3 regions of the Paenibacillus sp. XP01 genome follow, and region 2 is predicted to be linked to each of the others. Evidence: riboswitches for the same ligand, from Rfam matches in the RefSeq annotation. Region 2 holds a riboswitch; each other region holds the start of a gene.
What was found. Region 2 has a riboswitch for thiamine pyrophosphate ahead of thiC (phosphomethylpyrimidine synthase ThiC). Riboswitches for the same ligand answer to the same signal wherever they lie in the genome.

Region 1 (5,636 bases), 220 kb from region 2:
TTTGACGATAATCGTCGTTTTGACGATTTCGGGCGCTGCCGCTGCGGGAATCACAGCAAACAATGAGGCAACCAAACCGGCGGACAAAAGTACGGTCAACATTTTTTTCATCATGAATTCCTCCTTGGCGATCGGATTTTCCGCCATTACGGGCGGTTTGTCGGCAAGCCTCGCAGATGCACAGCTCCGCTTGTCCTGGCCGCAACCTCATCCTATCAGGAAAGGAACGTTCCAAGAATAATCCGTAGTTCACATCTCTCCGACATTCACGCCAGCTCTGAGAAAATGAGACCTATCCGTACCCGTTCCGAACATCGCATCTGCCGTTGTTAACTCTCGGTGTGCTGGAATTACCTTATTTTCCTTCAGATGAAAGACAACAAGGGCCGACTTGAAATCAAGCCGTCCCCGTCTTTTTATTCAAAATCCAATCCTACGCACCGAACCGCTGGCGGTATCCGCATTTGCGGCAAAGCTCCTCCACCGCTTCGCGTCTCGAAAAACCATAGAACAGATTGTTGGCGCGCTCGCCTTCCACAATCTCCGAGAAGGAACGTTCATGCACGTTCCCCAAATTAATGACGCCTTCGCCGTCCAGGCAGCACGGAACCACCGTTCCATCCACAAGCACCGCGGCTTGCGTGCGCAACGCATGGCAAAATCCTTTACCGTCATCCTCCGGCGCATCCAGGCTTGGCCACTGAAATTCATGGTCCTGGTTCAGGTACACGTTCGGCGCGATTTTGACGCCGCTGCCCGGTACGACCTTTTCCTCGATTTTATAATCCAGATTAAATTCTCGCTCCAAGTGATCGAGCGTTTCGCGGTTGCGCTGCTTCTGGGCATTCGTGAAATTGTCCTGCGTCAAATTCCACAATCTGAACGACACGATGACGTTATGCTTCGTCGCTTCATGCACAAACGAAAAGATGTTGCTCAGGTACCCTTCGCGATCTTTGGAGCCCTCATGCCCGTCGAAACTGTGCAGGGAAAAGTTCATCTGGCGCAGCGCCGGCTTGCCGAGCAGCTTGTGTCTCGTCTTCGGCAGCAACGTTCCGTTCGTCGTAATATTCACTTTGAAACCCTTCTCATGGGCGATGTCCAGCAGCAAATCGATTTTGGGATGAAGCAGCGGTTCGCCTTTGACATGCAGATAGATGTAACTTGAATGCGGCTTGATCTGATCCAGCACCATGCTGAACGTTTCCGGATCAATAAATCCTTTGGCTCGCTTCGTCTGCGGACAGAAGCTGCAGGCCAGGTTGCAAATGCTCGTGATCTCTATATAAACCTTTTTGAACGTTTTCAATGCGTGGTCCCCATTCCAGTCAGGGGGATGAGTCCCTTCCCGACTTCATTCGTGATGCGGCCAAAATGCGCCTTTATTATTATATCGGGTTCCGCAAGCAAGGTAAATCGACTTACGGATTTCTCCAGCTCCAGCGGGAAAGGATCTCGCCCCTCCGGGTCCTATTTACACCATCCTCACTTGTGAGGTATGCTGAATGCACAACTGCATAAGCTGCAAACAGTCACTAGGGGAGCCTCACGGCTGAGACGAATGATTTTCGGACCCTTTGAACCTGATCTGGATCATACCAGCGTAGGGAAGTGGAGCGGACTTTACCAATTAATACATTATGCAAGGGGTATGGCTTGCGTAAGACATGTATCCCTATTTGCGTTGAAAAGCCCCTCCCGTTTCCTTGGAAATGGGAGGGGCTTTGTTTGTCACGGGGCGCATCGGGCGATTGGGCAGATGCCAGAACGCGCAATGCGATCGTTGTTGCCGAACACACCGCGACAGAATTTATTTCCAGTCATCCCTTCACTGATCTTCCTGCGATCCGGAAACCAGCGCGCAGAAATACCTATTCTTGATGAGGAGGCATTCACATATGTCCTATTTGGAACGCGTTCGTACCCAAAATCCGTTGGTCCATAACATTACCAACATTGTCGTAGCCCCTTTTACCGCCAACGGCCTGCTTGCATTGGGCGCCTCTCCTTTCATGGCGTACGCTCATGAAGAGGTCGCCGACGTTGCCAAAATGGCCGGAGCCGTCGTGCTTAACATCGGTACGTTGAATGAGGACGTCGTGACGTCGATTCGTCTTGCCGGACGCGCAGCCAATACCCACAGCGTGCCCGTCGTGTTCGACCCGGTTGGCGCAGGAGCCACGGCCTATCGCACCGAAACGGCACGCAAGCTTGTTCATGAACTGCAGCTAACCGTGCTGCGCGGCAATGTCGCCGAGGTGGCCAACGTCATCGGGGAGAACTGGGAGATTAAAGGCGTGGATGCAGGACATGGTAAAGGCGACCGCATCCACATTGCGGAGCGGGCCGCTAAGCAGCTCGGCTGCATCGCAGCCGTAACCGGTCAGGAAGACGTGGTGTCCGACGGCGAAACCACTTACGTGATCGGCAATGGTCATGCCCTGCTCACCCGTGTCACCGGAGCCGGGTGCCTGCTGAGTTCGGTCATCGGGGCGTTTGCCGCGATTGCGGAGCCTGGGCGCGAACGATTAGACAGCATTGCCGAAGCGCTGGCCTTCTACGGCATAGCCGCCGAACAAGCGGCAGAACGAACGGCACAACAAGGTCCCGGCAGCTTCCAAATCGAGCTGCTGAACCAACTGGCACAAGTCACGCCGGCACTGGTGACAGAACGGTCGCAAATTCGGCAAGCTGCCGGAGGTGCACGATGACGACCCCGCAAGCTCTCACGATTGCCGGTTCGGACAGCGGCGGCGGCGCGGGCATTCAAGCCGACCTGAAAACTTTTCAGGAGCTCGGCGTGTACGGCATGAGTGTAATCACCGCCATCACTGCGCAGAACACCCTCGGTGTACAAGGTGTTTTCGCTGTTCCGAACGAAGGCGTGGCCGCGCAGCTCGACTCGATCGGAACCGACCTCTATCCAGGCGCCGTCAAGACCGGCATGTTGTTCAGCGCGGACCTGATCCGGATTGTCGCGGAAAAATGCCGGACGTATCGCTGGCCCAAACTGGTCATCGATCCGGTCATGGTCGCCAAGGGCGGTGCCCCCCTGCTCCAGCAGCAAGCGGTGCAGACGCTCATTTCGGATTTGTTGCCGCTTGCGTTGGTAACCACGCCCAACATTCCGGAGGCCGAGCTGCTCGCAGGCATGTCCATTGGCGGTTTGGCTTCGCGGGAAGAAGCGGCACGGCGCATCGTGCAGATGGGCTCTGCCTACGTCTTGATCAAAGGCGGCCATGCAGGCGATCACGGCTCCGTCGTGGATGTGCTGTATGATGGACATTCCTTTCATTATTTCGAGAACCCACGCGTTCTGACGCGTCATACCCATGGTACGGGCTGCACTTTCTCGGCGGCGATTGCGGCTGAATTGGCGAAAGGATCGGCGGTGCCTGAAGCGGTGGAAACGGCTCGTGCTTTCATACAGGCGGCGATTGAGGATGAGCTCGGCATCGGTGCAGGCCACGGGCCGACGAACCATTTTGCGTATGGGCGCAGATTGCGGGGTGCGTTGTAATGGAACGATTGGACATGGAAAGGGTGCGCCGCGCCATGCGGCTGTATCTGGTCATGGGCAGTGTGAATGCGACCCATGACCCGGTTGAGGTGCTGCGCCAGGCTATTGCTGGCGGCATCACGCTGTTCCAGTTCCGCGAGAAAGGAACTGGCGCCCTGACGGGCACGGCGCGCATCGCGCTTGCGGAGCGCCTGCGCGAGGTGTGCGGCCAGCATGGCATCCCGTTCATCGTGAACGATGACGTGGAGCTGGCCGTGGCCCTGCAGGCCGACGGCGTGCACGTCGGCCAGGACGATGCGGACGCGGCGCTGGTGCGCGCCCGCATCGGACCCGGGCGGATGCTTGGCGTATCCGCCCACTCCGTGACCGAGGCGCGCCGTGCCGTGCAGGCGGGCGCCGACTACCTTGGCGTCGGGCCGATGTATCCGACGCGCTCGAAGGCGGATGCCCACGCCGTGCTGGGCCCCGCCGGGATTGCGGAACTGCGCGCCGCAGGCATCGCGGTTCCGCTGGTCGGTATCGGCGGCATTGCAGCCGATACCGCGGCCGCCGTCATGGCGGCGGGGGCTGACGGCGTGGCCGTCATCTCCGCCGTCGCAGGCGCGGCCGACGTGCGCGCAGCCGCTGCGGAGCTGGCGGCTGTGGTGCGCGGGATGCAGGCATAGCCGCGCACACGCGCATCCCCATACATCATGAGGCCCCGCGCACCAAGGTCCGAGTGATTGCCGGGTTATACACTCAAGCTTGCTTTCGGTTTGGCGCGGCTGCTCACCGCGAATGCTTCGGCGATACACCCATAAACCAAAATTTATGGCTGAAAATGCTTCGCTGGAACATTTTTTTCCCTGTTGACTCTCACGTAACGTGACCCTGTACAATCGGTGGTGTAAGGAGGTTGGATTTCATGGCCATGAAAGTAAAGGAGGTCTCCGAGCTCGTCGGAATCAGCGTGCGCACGCTGCATCACTATGACGAGATCGGGCTGCTGACTCCGGACGAAACCACTTCATCCGGATATCGTCTGTACTCGGACGCCAATCTGGAAAAGCTGCAGCAAATTTTGTTTTTCAAGGAGCTCGACTTTTCTTTAAAAGAAATCAAGGATATCCTGAGCGACCCTTCCTTCGATCGGGAGGAAGCGTTTCACATGCACCGCCGCATTTTACTGGAAAGACGGGACCGGATCGATCGTATGATTGCCACGATCGATAAAACCGTTCAACACTGGAAAGGAGAGATTCACATGACGGCCAAAGAACAATTCGAAGGCTTTGATTTCAGCCGGAACCCATATGAACAGGAGGCCCGGCAGCGCTGGGGAAATGAAGCAGTAGACCAGGCGCATGCCCGCTTGGGACAACAGTCTCCGCAAGAGCAGCAGGCTCTGGGCGAGCGAATGAATGAAATTTACCGCAACCTCGCAGCATTGCGCCATCTGTCACCTTCTTCCGAGGAAGCACAAACCGCGATTGCCGCTTGGTACGATTTCCTGAACGAAATGGGAAGTTATTCGCCGGAGGCTTTCCGCGGATTGGGACAAATGTACGTGGACGACGAGCGTTTTACCCGCAATATCGACAAATTCGGCGAAGGGCTGGCCGTATTTATGCGTGACGCGATGGCCGCGTATGCCGACCGGGTGACTCCATAGGCATCCAACCTACTGGCCTACAACCTGTACCACAGTCTGCTGCTCGATTGCCTATGGCGGCGGATCCTGCAGTTGAGCAAGCTGGTCGACGCAACCCAAGTCCATTCGCTTGATCCCACTCCCTAGCTGTCGCGGAAATTGATGCTCGTGAAGCTGAAGGCGGCACCTGGACAGAGGCAGGAAATGGATTCGATCGCGGAAACGTTTCGATGCACCTTTGCCGGGCCAGGCTGTTGACTCAAACGGCGGACGTCCTCATCATTTTCGTCGTACTATTAACCATGCCTTTTATCATGCTTTCGTCTGCTTTTCATCGCGCTTTTCGGGGATTCCCATGTACACCGAAATGTAACGAACCTGACACACCCTATTTGGCCAATTTAGGCCGCTGCCGTGCTCTAACGAACCCTGCACACGCTATTTGCCCGATATGATATGCTTAGACTTCATTTTGCCCATATTAGC
Region 2 (5,636 bases):
AGCACGATGGAATGGATCGCCCGATGCCATGCCGATGCCATTCTCGTCACCTGCACGCTCTTCACGGCCGTTCTGGAACAGGAGCCCCTGCCCGCTTCCATTCCCGTGATCGGCATCGACGATCCCTTGTTATCGATGATGCAGCGCCAGCCGAAGCCCTATTTGCTCGCCTTCACCAACCCAGCCACCGTCCAAGGAACGATGGACCGCTTTTTGCGCCATTTACAGCCGGAGGAGGAACATCACGCGTCAAATCATGCCCTTCAAGCCAAGAGCGTATTGCTGCCAGGCACGTTCGAGCTGATTATGCGCGGTGACCGCGAAGGTTATGCGGCAGCCGTTCAGGCGGGATTGATGCGGCATGCCGAACGATATTCGGGTTGGACGCCGATTGCCGCCCAGTTGTCCATGGCTCCGGCGGCAGCACGGGTAACGATGGCTAGCGGCATAACCGTGCACAGTCCCCTTTCCGTTCTGGCACCGTATTTGCAACGGGAATTGAATATGCAGCTAAAGTCCGGCTTGTGATGCATGACATGCAAAAAAGCAGTTCATTCCCCAAGATAGGGAGATGAACTGCTTTTTGCTGTTTGGCTTCTCCTCCTGTCCGTTTTGTTGCGGACAGACAATAACGCCAATTTAACGGATTCGCGGACAACCGCCCAAGAAGGCCGGCATTATGAGCGCATCCGGTATTCTTCGGCTTTTTCCTGCATGCCTGCGGCAACCGCCTCTTGTTCCGACAATCCCTTCTCCGCGGCAAATGCACGGATATCCTGCGTAATGCGCATGCTGCAGAACTTCGGTCCGCACATCGAACAGAAATGCGCCTGCTTCGCTCCTTCGGCAGGCAGTGTTTCGTCGTGGTAGGACATGGCCCGTTCAGGGTCGAGCGACAGGTTGAACTGGTCGCGCCAGCGGAATTCGAAGCGGGCTTTGGACAGCGCGTCGTCCCGGCGCTGCGCACGCGGATGGCCTTTGGCCAGATCGGCGGCATGGGCCGCGATTTTGTAGGCGATGACGCCTTCGCGCACATCGTCCTTGTTCGGCAAGCCGAGATGTTCCTTCGGCGTAACGTAACAGAGCATGGATGTGCCGAACCAGCCGATCATGGCCGCCCCGATGGCCGACGTAATATGGTCGTACCCCGGCGCAATGTCCGTGGTCAGCGGGCCGAGCGTGTAGAACGGCGCTTCCTGGCAAATCTCCATTTGCAAGTCCACGTTTTCCTTGATTTTGTGCATCGGCACGTGTCCGGGACCCTCAATCATCACCTGCACGTCATGCTTCCAGGCGATCTGGGTCAATTCCCCCAGCGTCGCGAGTTCCGCCATCTGCGCTTCGTCATTGGCATCATAAATGCTGCCCGGGCGAAGGCCGTCTCCCAGCGAAAAGGCGACGTCATACCGCTTCATGATCTCGCAGATTTCTTCGAAATGGGTGTACAGGAAATTTTCCTGATGATGCGCCAGACACCAGGCCGCCATGATCGATCCGCCCCGTGACACGATGCCCGTCATCCGTTTGGCAGTCATCGGAATATAGCGGAGCAGCACGCCCGCATGAATCGTAAAGTAGTCCACGCCCTGCTCGGCCTGCTCGATCAGCGTGTCGCGGTACAGCTCCCACGTCAGCGCCTCCGCCTCCCCTCCGACCTTTTCCAATGCCTGATAGAGCGGCACCGTGCCGATCGGTACCGGCGAATTGCGAATGATCCATTCGCGGGTGGTGTGAATGTCTTTGCCCGTGGACAGATCCATCACCGTATCCGCTCCCCAACGGACGGCCCAGGTCATCTTCTCGACCTCTTCCTCAATGGAAGACGATACGGCCGAATTGCCGATATTGGCATTGATTTTGACGTGGAAATGGCGTCCGATCATCATCGGTTCGCTCTCCGGATGATTGATATTGGAAGGCAAAATGGCTCGGCCGCTGGCCAGCTCCTGCCGTACGAATTCAGGCTCCACGCCTTCGCGGATGGCCGCGAATTCCATCTCGGGCGTAATGATGCCTCTCCGTGCATAGTGCATCTGCGTCACGCATCGCCCTTCCCGTGCCCGCAGCGGTTTCCCGGTGACGCCGGGATACGTCTCGGCTCCAGCTCTTGTGCTGCCCGGCTTCAAGCCGTTGTCCTCCGGCTTAATCGTCCGGCCTTCGTACGATTCTACGTCCTCGCGCTCCGTAATCCACTGTCTGCGCAGCGCGGGCAGGCCCGTCCGGATGTCCACCTCATAATCCGGATCGGTCATCGGACCGCTCGTATCGTACACGCGGAGCGGTTCGTTATGCTCCACCCCTTGGGGAGTGCTTGTGTCATGAAGGGCAATTTCGCGTTCGGGGACCAACAGGTCCGGTCGCGAGCCCTGAATGTATACCTTGCGGCTGCCCGGAAAAGGCCGCAGCCGCCCCATGCTTTCTTTTTCCGTATCCCGATGGTTTTCCTGTCCCGCTGTTTCGTGTCCTGTGCTCATCGCTCATTCTCCTCCTCATGGTATGGTCCGGCATTGCTCATTCTGCGCACCTGTTCATCAGGCCAAGCATGAAGGAAGTACAGCACGGGCGAATTCAAAAGCACGGATACAGCTCCAGGGCGGGCGGGAACATGGCAACCATGGCCGCCGCATCACACATCTCCACCTTGTCGGAACGCCACGGAGATGCGATGATTTCTCGGATACTGCATTAAAAAAGCCGGTTCCCCCAGGGAACCGGCTTTATCCTTCATCGCCAAACGTGCCACGGCAAGTCTACCCACAGGGGAGCTTCACTCAAGGCATATTGACGATGCTCGTCGTTGTTTCGCCGATTACTTCCCTACGCTGGCATGATCCAGATCAGGTGCTAAGGGTCCGGAATCTCATGCGATTCCGTCTCAGTCCGGACAATTCGGACTCCCCCAGTAACGTTTGACGGCTAGCGGCAACTTTGCCGCTGCGTCCTATTCAGTTCAGTCAGCCCATGTCTTGGGCTGTCCATTACAGATTAGCCTAAACATGGCGGAAAAACAACCTTATTTTCCAAAATGCCGTTTCGGATCAGGCCAGCATAAGTCCCATCTGCGCGGCGGCTTCTTTCAGGACCGGAGCATACTCATGGAGCGTCTCCTGGGAAAGGCGGCTGACAGGCCCCGATACGGACAACGCGGCTGCGATCCGGCCATCCCGGCCCATAATGGGCACGGACACCGCCGCGGCCCCCGGTTCGCGCTCTTCGTAACTTGTGGCGTAGCCGGCGGTCCGAATATCCGCCATCTGCGCCAAATACGCCTGCGGATCGATGAATACGGGCCATTCCGGGCCGTTCATCAGTTCTTCCCGGTCTTCCTCGCTTGCAAAAGCCATCAGCACCTTGCTGGAAGCCCCTACGGACAACGGCAGTCTTGCGCCAACGGGAGCCACCCGGCGGATCGCCTGATCGCTCTGTACGGCCTGTATCCGAATCCGTTCGGCACCGTCGCGCAGATACAAGCTTACCGTCTCCCCGAGCCGATCTCTCAGCCGTTCCATCGCCGGCAGCAGCAAAATGGCGGGATCGTCGCTCCGGGACATATGCGCCGATAGTTCCCAAATGCGAATGCCGAGTCTGTATTTCTCGGTCGCCGCATCGCGGATCACAAATCCCCGGTCTTCCAGGGTAGCCATGAGGCGATGCACGGTGCTCTTATGCAATCCGATCTGGCTGGCGATTTCGGTCAATCCCAGATCGCTGCGGGTCGTAAAACACAATAATATATCCAGCGCCCGTTCTACAGCCCGGACGGTTAACTTTCGGTCCTCCATGGCAGAATGCCCTCCTCATGTTTCATCACATGAAACTCGGTTACATAAATTATATGAGAAACGATTCCATCTGTAAACCGATGCCCGTTAAATTCGAACCGGAAGAAGTATCGTGGGGTCTAGGTTATCAGACTTCATCCCCTGTATTTTGCACTCAAAGGAAATAATAACCATGCATCTAAAGAACTATATAACAATTAGGTAACAAATACGCCTGAAGAATTGACATTGGCTATGGTGGAACATACGATAATAAAAAGTCTATTCGCCATCACAAAGAGGAAAAGAACGAGCGTTTCCACATTTTCTCGTTCCTATTGGAATAACTTTCCGAAAGCGAATTCATATTTTCGCTTATGCCTGAATGGTATAAGTATAACCGTCCAACTCTGTTTTTTTCACGGAACCGAACTTGTCATGTCGACATAATCTGACTCTTTCCTCCTCTGCGCCCCAGTAATCCGGCGGCGGGCAGGTTTGGAGAAAATGATCGTCAGTGAGAATTAGCCGATTCAACAAAGGAGGGGCATGTATGTTTCCGACATCCCAGAGCGAGGCCCCGCTGCAAACGAAAGTTTCCGATCTGCCCTCTTCGCTGTCTCCGAGGCTGATCCGGCTTAAACATATTATCGTGGCGTTGCTGCTCTCCGTTGTATTTTTTCTGTTATTTTGCTTCATCGCGCTTCACGGCTACATCGCTTGGGTGCTGTCCAACCCTACGGTAGCCCCCGTCTTTTCCAATCCGATGCAGGCCAAAAACATGAAATACGAAGACATCACGTTCCCGGCCGTCGACGGAAGCCGCATCATGCAAGGCTGGTACATTCCTGCCGACGCCGACGTGAACAAAACGATCATCTTCAGCCATGGATACGGAGCCAACCGGGAGGAAACCTGGGTGCCCATGTACGATTTGGCGCATTATGCCCATCAGCTTGGGTTCAACGTGGTGATGTTCGATTATGGTTTTGCCTCCCAGGTCAACAAAGCCGTCGCTACGGGCGGCAAGGCGGAATCCAAGCAATTGCTCGGAGCGATCCAATTCGCCAAACAGCGCGGCGCCCAGGAAATCGTCGTATGGGGATTTTCGATGGGAGCGGGTACGGCATTGCAGGCAGGGCTGTTGACCCAGGACGTCGACGCCATGATATTGGACAGCACGTTTCTGCTGGAACCGGATACGCTATACCATAATATCCATAATCAAATTGACCTGCCGCGCCAGCCGACGCTGGAAATTTTGAACCTGCTGTTCCCTGTCCTGAATGGCACAGGCTTGCAGCAAATTCCGTACCAAGAAGTCAAAAAGAAGGATTATCCCTTCCCGATCTTCTTCGTTCATGGAACGGAAGACGAGAAGGCGCCTTACCCGATCGCGGAGCTGCTCGCCGCCAACCAGTCGAATGCCAATTCGGAGGAATGGATCGTTGACGGAGCGCACCATGAGCTGATTTTCCGCGAGCATCCAAAAGAATATTTGCGACGCGTCTCCACATTCCTCAGCCATGTCACAAACACCGACGACGATGATGTGCAGAATACCGGCGGCAGCCATTGACGATCAGCGCAACTGAAGCCTATGCATCAGAAACATGGAATTGCATGAAAATTCGAGTCCTCTTGGGTTCCTCTTGAGGGCTCTTTTTTTTCGTATACATAAGACAGCCTGTTATCCGAATATATTTTTGGGACGAAATTCGGTGATTAGGAGGTTTAATCCGTTATGAACTGGTATGAATATGGAAAGCTGCTTCCACTGCGGATCCTGGAGGAAATTCGTTTCTGGAAAGAACAAGAGAAGGAGCATACAATCATCATTCTGGCGCTTGTTCCCGATCTTGAGCCCGCCTATGT
Region 3 (5,636 bases), 290 kb from region 2:
ACCCCTTTGATTTTCCCATTTTCCACGACGGCGGATGGCTTGGAAACTGTCCAGACGATTTGGGAAGTGACGTCCTCTTCTTTACCGCTCGTTCGCACGATCGTTACTTTGGGCAATGCGCTCTCCTTGCCTTTGACAAAATTATAAGAGCTCGGCGATGCCTTGATCTTTTTGATTTTCTCCTGTACCTGCACGGCAAACTGCGCCTTCTCATTATCCACCTGGGCGACGATGGTCGCTTCTCCCGCACCCACGGCTTTGATCTTGCCTTTCGTTACGGTAGCGACTTTGGCATTGCTCGACGACCATGTCACGCCAGCCGTGACGTCCTGCTCGTTATCGAATCCTTCCACCACCGCCATCACTTTCAACGAGGCCGTTTCGGAAACGCTCATTTTATCCGTATTACTTACAATTTTAATGGATGTGATATCTCCCGCGGCCGCCATGGCCAGCGATGGAATCAGCGCAACGCACGCCACGATCAAGGCCAGGGTTGCCTTGAATCCTGCTCTTAAACCTTTCATGCCCATCTTCATCTCCCATAATCCAGTATTTTACTCCTATTATAGTATATCGGAAATGGTATGCCCAGAAATGAATACTATAACTGAAGAAATTCGGATAACAGGACCATTCGACATGTTTTGTTATTTTTCTGCTTCCGGCAGCTTCAGGTATTCCAATCCCCCCATATAGGGCCGAAGCGCTGCCGGAATGCGTATGCTCCCGTCCTCCAATTGGTGATTCTCCAAAAGCGGGATCAATATGCGCGGCGATGCCACTGCCGTATTGTTAAGGGTATGGCAATAAACCAGCTTGCCTTCTGCGTTACGACAACGGATGTTGGAGCGCCGGGCCTGGAAGTCGTGCAGGTTCGACGACGAATGCGTTTCTCCATAGGCTCCGCGGCTTGGCATCCATGTTTCGATGTCGTATTGTTTATAGGTTTTCTGCGACATATCCCCGATGCACACGGCAACCACGCGATACGGAAGCTCCAGCAGCTGCAGCAGTTCCTCCGCATGTCCGGTGATCTCCTGCAGCATTCGTTCCGATTCGTCCGCATCCGGCGCACAGATAATGACCTGTTCTACCTTGGAAAACTGGTGCACCCGATACAGTCCGCGCACATCCCTGCCGCCCGATCCAACCTCGCTGCGGAAACAGGTGGACATGGCGGCCAATCGGATCGGTTCCGCTACATCCACGACTTCATCCATATAATAAGAAACAAGCGGCACCTCCGAAGTCCCTACCAACCATTTGTTCTCGCCCTCAAGCTCATATACCTGATCCCGCCCTGTGGGGAAGAAGCCCGTATTAACCAGCGCTTCCTCCCTCACCATCAGCGGCACTTCCATCGGCGTGAAGCCTTTCTTCAATAATAGGTCGAGGGCTAACTGTTGTACGGCCCGATGCAAAAGCAAACCTGCCGCTTTCAATACATAACTGCGAGTGCCGCCGATTTTTACGCCTCGGGCAATGTCGATCATGTCATGCATTTCACCCAGCTCAACATGATCCTTCGCATCGTAATCGAATTTCGTAATCTCACCGACACGCCGCACTTCAACGTTATCTTCATCCGATGCTCCTGCCGGCGTATCCGGCGACACCACGTTCGGTACCAGCCACTGCAGTCTCGTTACCTCCTCCTGCACGTCGGCAAGCTTGGTCTCATTCTGCTGGAGCTTGTCGTTAAGCTCCTTTACGCGTGTCCGCAGCTCTTCCGCCTGTGCCCGATCTCCAGCCTGCATCAGCTTGCCAATCTCTGCCGACCAGGCGTTCCGCAAGCGGCGCCCTTCCTCCGTTTCCTGCAAAAGCCTTCTTCTTTCCTCGTCCAGGGTAAGCAGCTCGCGAACCGAAACCTTGATTTTTTTGCCGTCCGCGGCCGCCTGAACCTCATCCGCATGCGCACGAATCCATTTCATATCCAACATGTACACCGTCTCCTTTGGGCTATAAAAATGCAAAGAGCGCCCTCATCCCTTGGGACGAGGAGCGCTCTGCTCGCGGTGCCACCCAACTTGCCGGGACAGGTAATCCTGTGTCCAGCCTCTTGGTCCGCGGTAACGGGCGGTTCCGGTTAACTTGGGGAATGGGTTCGCTCCCCTGGCGAAAACGCCTCCGAGTTGGATGCTCTTCAACGGCATAGTTCCGATCTGCAATTGTTGACAATGATTATATATGAAATGCTCCCCCATTCGCAAGAGCTTCATTCATTATGTTTTCAAACGACCATTGCCCAGGAAATAAGACAGATCGGTCAAGCGCTGACTTTGCTTCTGGCCACCACATTGCCAAATACAGCCCGAACGATCGGCCCCACCACCAGAAGCTGTGCCGGAAGTGCCAGCAAGAAGTTATGGCCGATCGCCGAACCATAGCTTCGCAGGATGGAACGACCTCCAAGTCCATTGGTGAGGTAGGATGTCATTACACCATAGAAAGACATGACCAACACCATGCCGACCACCATAAAAAACGAGAGCGTCAACACGGCCACCAATTTGTTCGACTTGTCGAACGGCAGGGAAAACGCTACTTTTTTCGCCACAGGACCTATCAATATCGATTCAACCGCAAAAGCGACCACAAAACAGATCACAAACTGCAGCAGAATCTCCATCAAAGACAATTTCCCGATCATTCCGCTGTTATACAGATTAAACAACAGCATGATCGTGACCATGCCGAAGCACATCATTAATCCGAACACCACTTGTTCTCTTTTCGTTGTTGGCAATGTACTCATCCTTTCTGTTCATTTGATCATTATAGTGATCACGTTATGCCCTTCATAAGTGAACAAATTGTGAACTTTTAAAATTTAAATCTTTATTTTTTACGTAAGCGCGTTCAATTGCCGCTCTAATTCCAACTTGACAGCTTGGATTTCCACATCTATTCTATTTCTAAAATGCTAATGGCGAATTATCTGCCCCGGGAGGTATGTTCATATGGCTTTTCAAAAACGCGTCGACCACGTCGGAATCTCCGTTCGCGATCTGGAAACAACGCTCCGCTTCTATACCGAGATTGTCGGTCTGGAACTGAAGGGACGGTTGACTCACACCAACGGTGTCATTCAGCTGGCATTTCTCGGTTTTAACGGGAGCGACGAGACCGAGATCGAGCTGATTCAGGGGTATAGCGACAAGCTGCCATCCGAAGGAACGGTGCACCACTTTGCCATCCATGTGGAGGACATCGAAGCGGAATACCGGCGCATTCAGGCAACGGATGCAGAGTTCATCGATGGGGAGATTGTAACCTTGCCGAACGGATATCGTTACTTCTTCATCTATGGACCTGAAAAAGAATGGATTGAATTTTTCCAACGGTAATCCCGGTCGTCCCTCCAATTCCTTACTGGACACAATCCGGACTCTTGCCTATAATTACTGTGATAGCAACGCCCGTAACTTCATAGCTTCCCAGGGGTGTCGGAATTGGCCGGCTGAGAGTGTATCCCATAAGATACTGACCCTTAGACCTGATCTGGATCATGCCAGCGTAGGAATCGGAGTATATTGACCAAGGCACAGCCCCAAGGCTGGTGGCCATTCTCTAACGCCTGCATGCGTCCCGAATAACGGGACGCTTTTTTGTTAATATCAGAACGTGTGGACCGCGATGCAATTCCCCTGATATGGCATTCTTAATCAGATGTTGTGGACATGAAGCCAAGGAGTACCCGTGCCGATGGCCGGACAATATGAAGGAGAGAAAAAGAAATGAAATGGCGCAAAATGATGGGCCTGATGCTCTTGTGCATCACCCTCGTAACCGTTGCCGCATGCGGCGGCAAGGAAGCGGCACCTGCCGGCGAGAACGGCAGCAGCACGGAAAAGGCAAGCGAAGGCGGCAATGCCGCACTGAAAGACGTTAAGGTGGTGCTCGATTGGACGCCGAATACGAACCATACCGGCCTGTACGCTGCGGTGGATCAAGGCTTTTACAAAGCCGAGGGACTTAACGTCGAAATCGTGCAGCCTGGCGCAGGCGGAGCGGACACGATGGTAGCCTCGAACGAGGTCCCTTTTGGCGTCAGTTACCAGGAGAGCGTAACCCAAGCACGCACGCAAAACGTACCGCTCGTATCCATCGCCGCGGTCATTCAGCACAACACGTCCGGCTTTGCCGCTCCGGTGGACCGGAATATCAAATCGCCCAAAGACTTTGAAGGCAAATCTTATGGAGGCTGGGGCTCTCCGGTAGAAGAAGCCGTCATGCAATCGATTATGGAAGGCGAAGGCGCCGACGTCTCCAAGGTGAAAAACATCAATATGGGCGATGCCGATTTCTTCACTGCCGTGAAACGCGACATCGACTTTGCCTGGATCTTCTATGCGTGGACCGGGATTGAAGCACAACTGCGGAATGAACCGATCGACATGCTGTACGTCAAGGATTACTCCGAAGCGCTCGACTATTACACGCCTGTGCTCGTAACCAACGAAACGACGATTCAGAATGATCCGGAGCTGGTTAAAGCGTTCATGAAAGCGACATCCGAAGGATATCAATATGCGATCGATCACCCGGAGGAGGCTGCCAACATTTTGCTGAAGGCCGTTCCGGACCTCGACAAGGATTTAGTACTCGCCAGCCAGAAGTGGCTCAGCCCGAAATATCAGGACGATGCCGCACGTTGGGGCGAACAGAAACAGGAAGTTTGGCAAAATTACGCGGACTGGATGTTCAGCAAAAAACTGCTCGACCAGCAAGTCGACGTTTCCAAAGCGTATACGAACGAATTTTTACCACAATAACGAGCAACTATATAACGAAATCGGAAGGAGCCGTGAATGGACATGGCCAGCACACTGCTTAGCATACAAGTGATTCCCAAAACGCCGAACGGCGAAAACTCTTATCCTTACGTCGATCGCGCGATCGAAGTCATTCAACAATCCGGCGTCAAATATCAAGTAAACCCGCTGGAAACGACCATGGAAGGCGAACTTGAGGAGCTGCTGCAGATCGTGCGCAAAATGCACGAAGCACTCGTGGAGGCCGGCAGCCCAAGCATCATTTCCCAGATCAAAATTGCCCATAGCCCTGACGGGTTCAGCATGGATGCCCTCACGGAGAAATATCGCTAATGAATTCATACTGGAAAAGCGTATGGCCGCCCTTCGTGGCGGTTATTCTCTTTATCGCGTTATGGCAGGGAGCCGTATCCCTGTTCCATATTGAAAAGTGGATGCTTCCCGCACCCTCGGACATCGCCCGCGAAGCGGCATCTCAAGCCGATCGCCTCGGCATGCATGCTTGGGCTACCATCCAGCTTACCCTGATCGGCTTCGCTGCCGGCACGGCCGTCGGATTGCTGATCGCGATGGTGCTGCATCTTATTCCTTTGCTCAAACAGGCGTTATACCCTTTGCTTATTTTAAGTCAAAACATACCCACCATCGCGCTGGCTCCGCTCCTGCTGATCTGGTTCGGCTTCGGGCTGCTGCCCAAGCTGATCACGATCGTTCTCGTCTGTTTCTTCCCGGTCGCCGTAGCGGCCATGGACGGGTTAACCCGCACGGATGCGGCCATGATGAATTACATGCGCATGGCCGGTGCATCGCGCCGCCACATCTTCTGGAAGCTGGAGCTGCCGCATGCGCTGCCCTCCA

Region 1: it holds a riboswitch for thiamine pyrophosphate, as region 2 does, so the genes downstream of both, thiM (hydroxyethylthiazole kinase) here and thiC (phosphomethylpyrimidine synthase ThiC) in region 2, are expected to answer to the same signal.
Region 3: it holds a riboswitch for thiamine pyrophosphate, as region 2 does, so the genes downstream of both, SNR34_RS02275 (ABC transporter substrate-binding protein) here and thiC (phosphomethylpyrimidine synthase ThiC) in region 2, are expected to answer to the same signal.

Annotation. Positions count from the first base shown of each region.
Region 1 is NZ_CP139481.1:985,577-991,212, reverse strand. Features, by position in the region: gene SNR34_RS04535 (pectate lyase) at 1-111, opposite strand, end outside; gene SNR34_RS04530 (radical SAM/SPASM domain-containing protein) at 434-1,309, opposite strand; TPP riboswitch at 1,528-1,627, shown strand; gene thiM (hydroxyethylthiazole kinase) at 1,881-2,711, shown strand; gene thiD (bifunctional hydroxymethylpyrimidine kinase/phosphomethylpyrimidine kinase) at 2,708-3,520, shown strand; gene thiE (thiamine phosphate synthase) at 3,520-4,185, shown strand; gene SNR34_RS04510 (MerR family transcriptional regulator) at 4,425-5,171, shown strand; gene SNR34_RS04505 (hypothetical protein) at 5,313-5,408, shown strand.
Region 2 is NZ_CP139481.1:761,168-766,803, reverse strand. Features, by position in the region: gene SNR34_RS03605 (hypothetical protein) at 1-528, shown strand, start outside; gene thiC (phosphomethylpyrimidine synthase ThiC) at 678-2,414, opposite strand; TPP riboswitch at 2,798-2,911, opposite strand; gene SNR34_RS03595 (IclR family transcriptional regulator) at 3,039-3,782, opposite strand; gene SNR34_RS03590 (alpha/beta hydrolase) at 4,315-5,340, shown strand; gene SNR34_RS03585 (Fe-Mn family superoxide dismutase) at 5,506-5,636, shown strand, end outside.
Region 3 is NZ_CP139481.1:473,714-479,349, reverse strand. Features, by position in the region: gene SNR34_RS02295 (Ig-like domain-containing protein) at 1-527, opposite strand, end outside; gene serS (serine--tRNA ligase) at 651-1,943, opposite strand; gene SNR34_RS02285 (DUF2798 domain-containing protein) at 2,270-2,758, opposite strand; gene SNR34_RS02280 (VOC family protein) at 2,964-3,350, shown strand; TPP riboswitch at 3,433-3,544, shown strand; gene SNR34_RS02275 (ABC transporter substrate-binding protein) at 3,741-4,778, shown strand; gene SNR34_RS02270 (MTH1187 family thiamine-binding protein) at 4,821-5,111, shown strand; gene SNR34_RS02265 (ABC transporter permease) at 5,111-5,636, shown strand, end outside.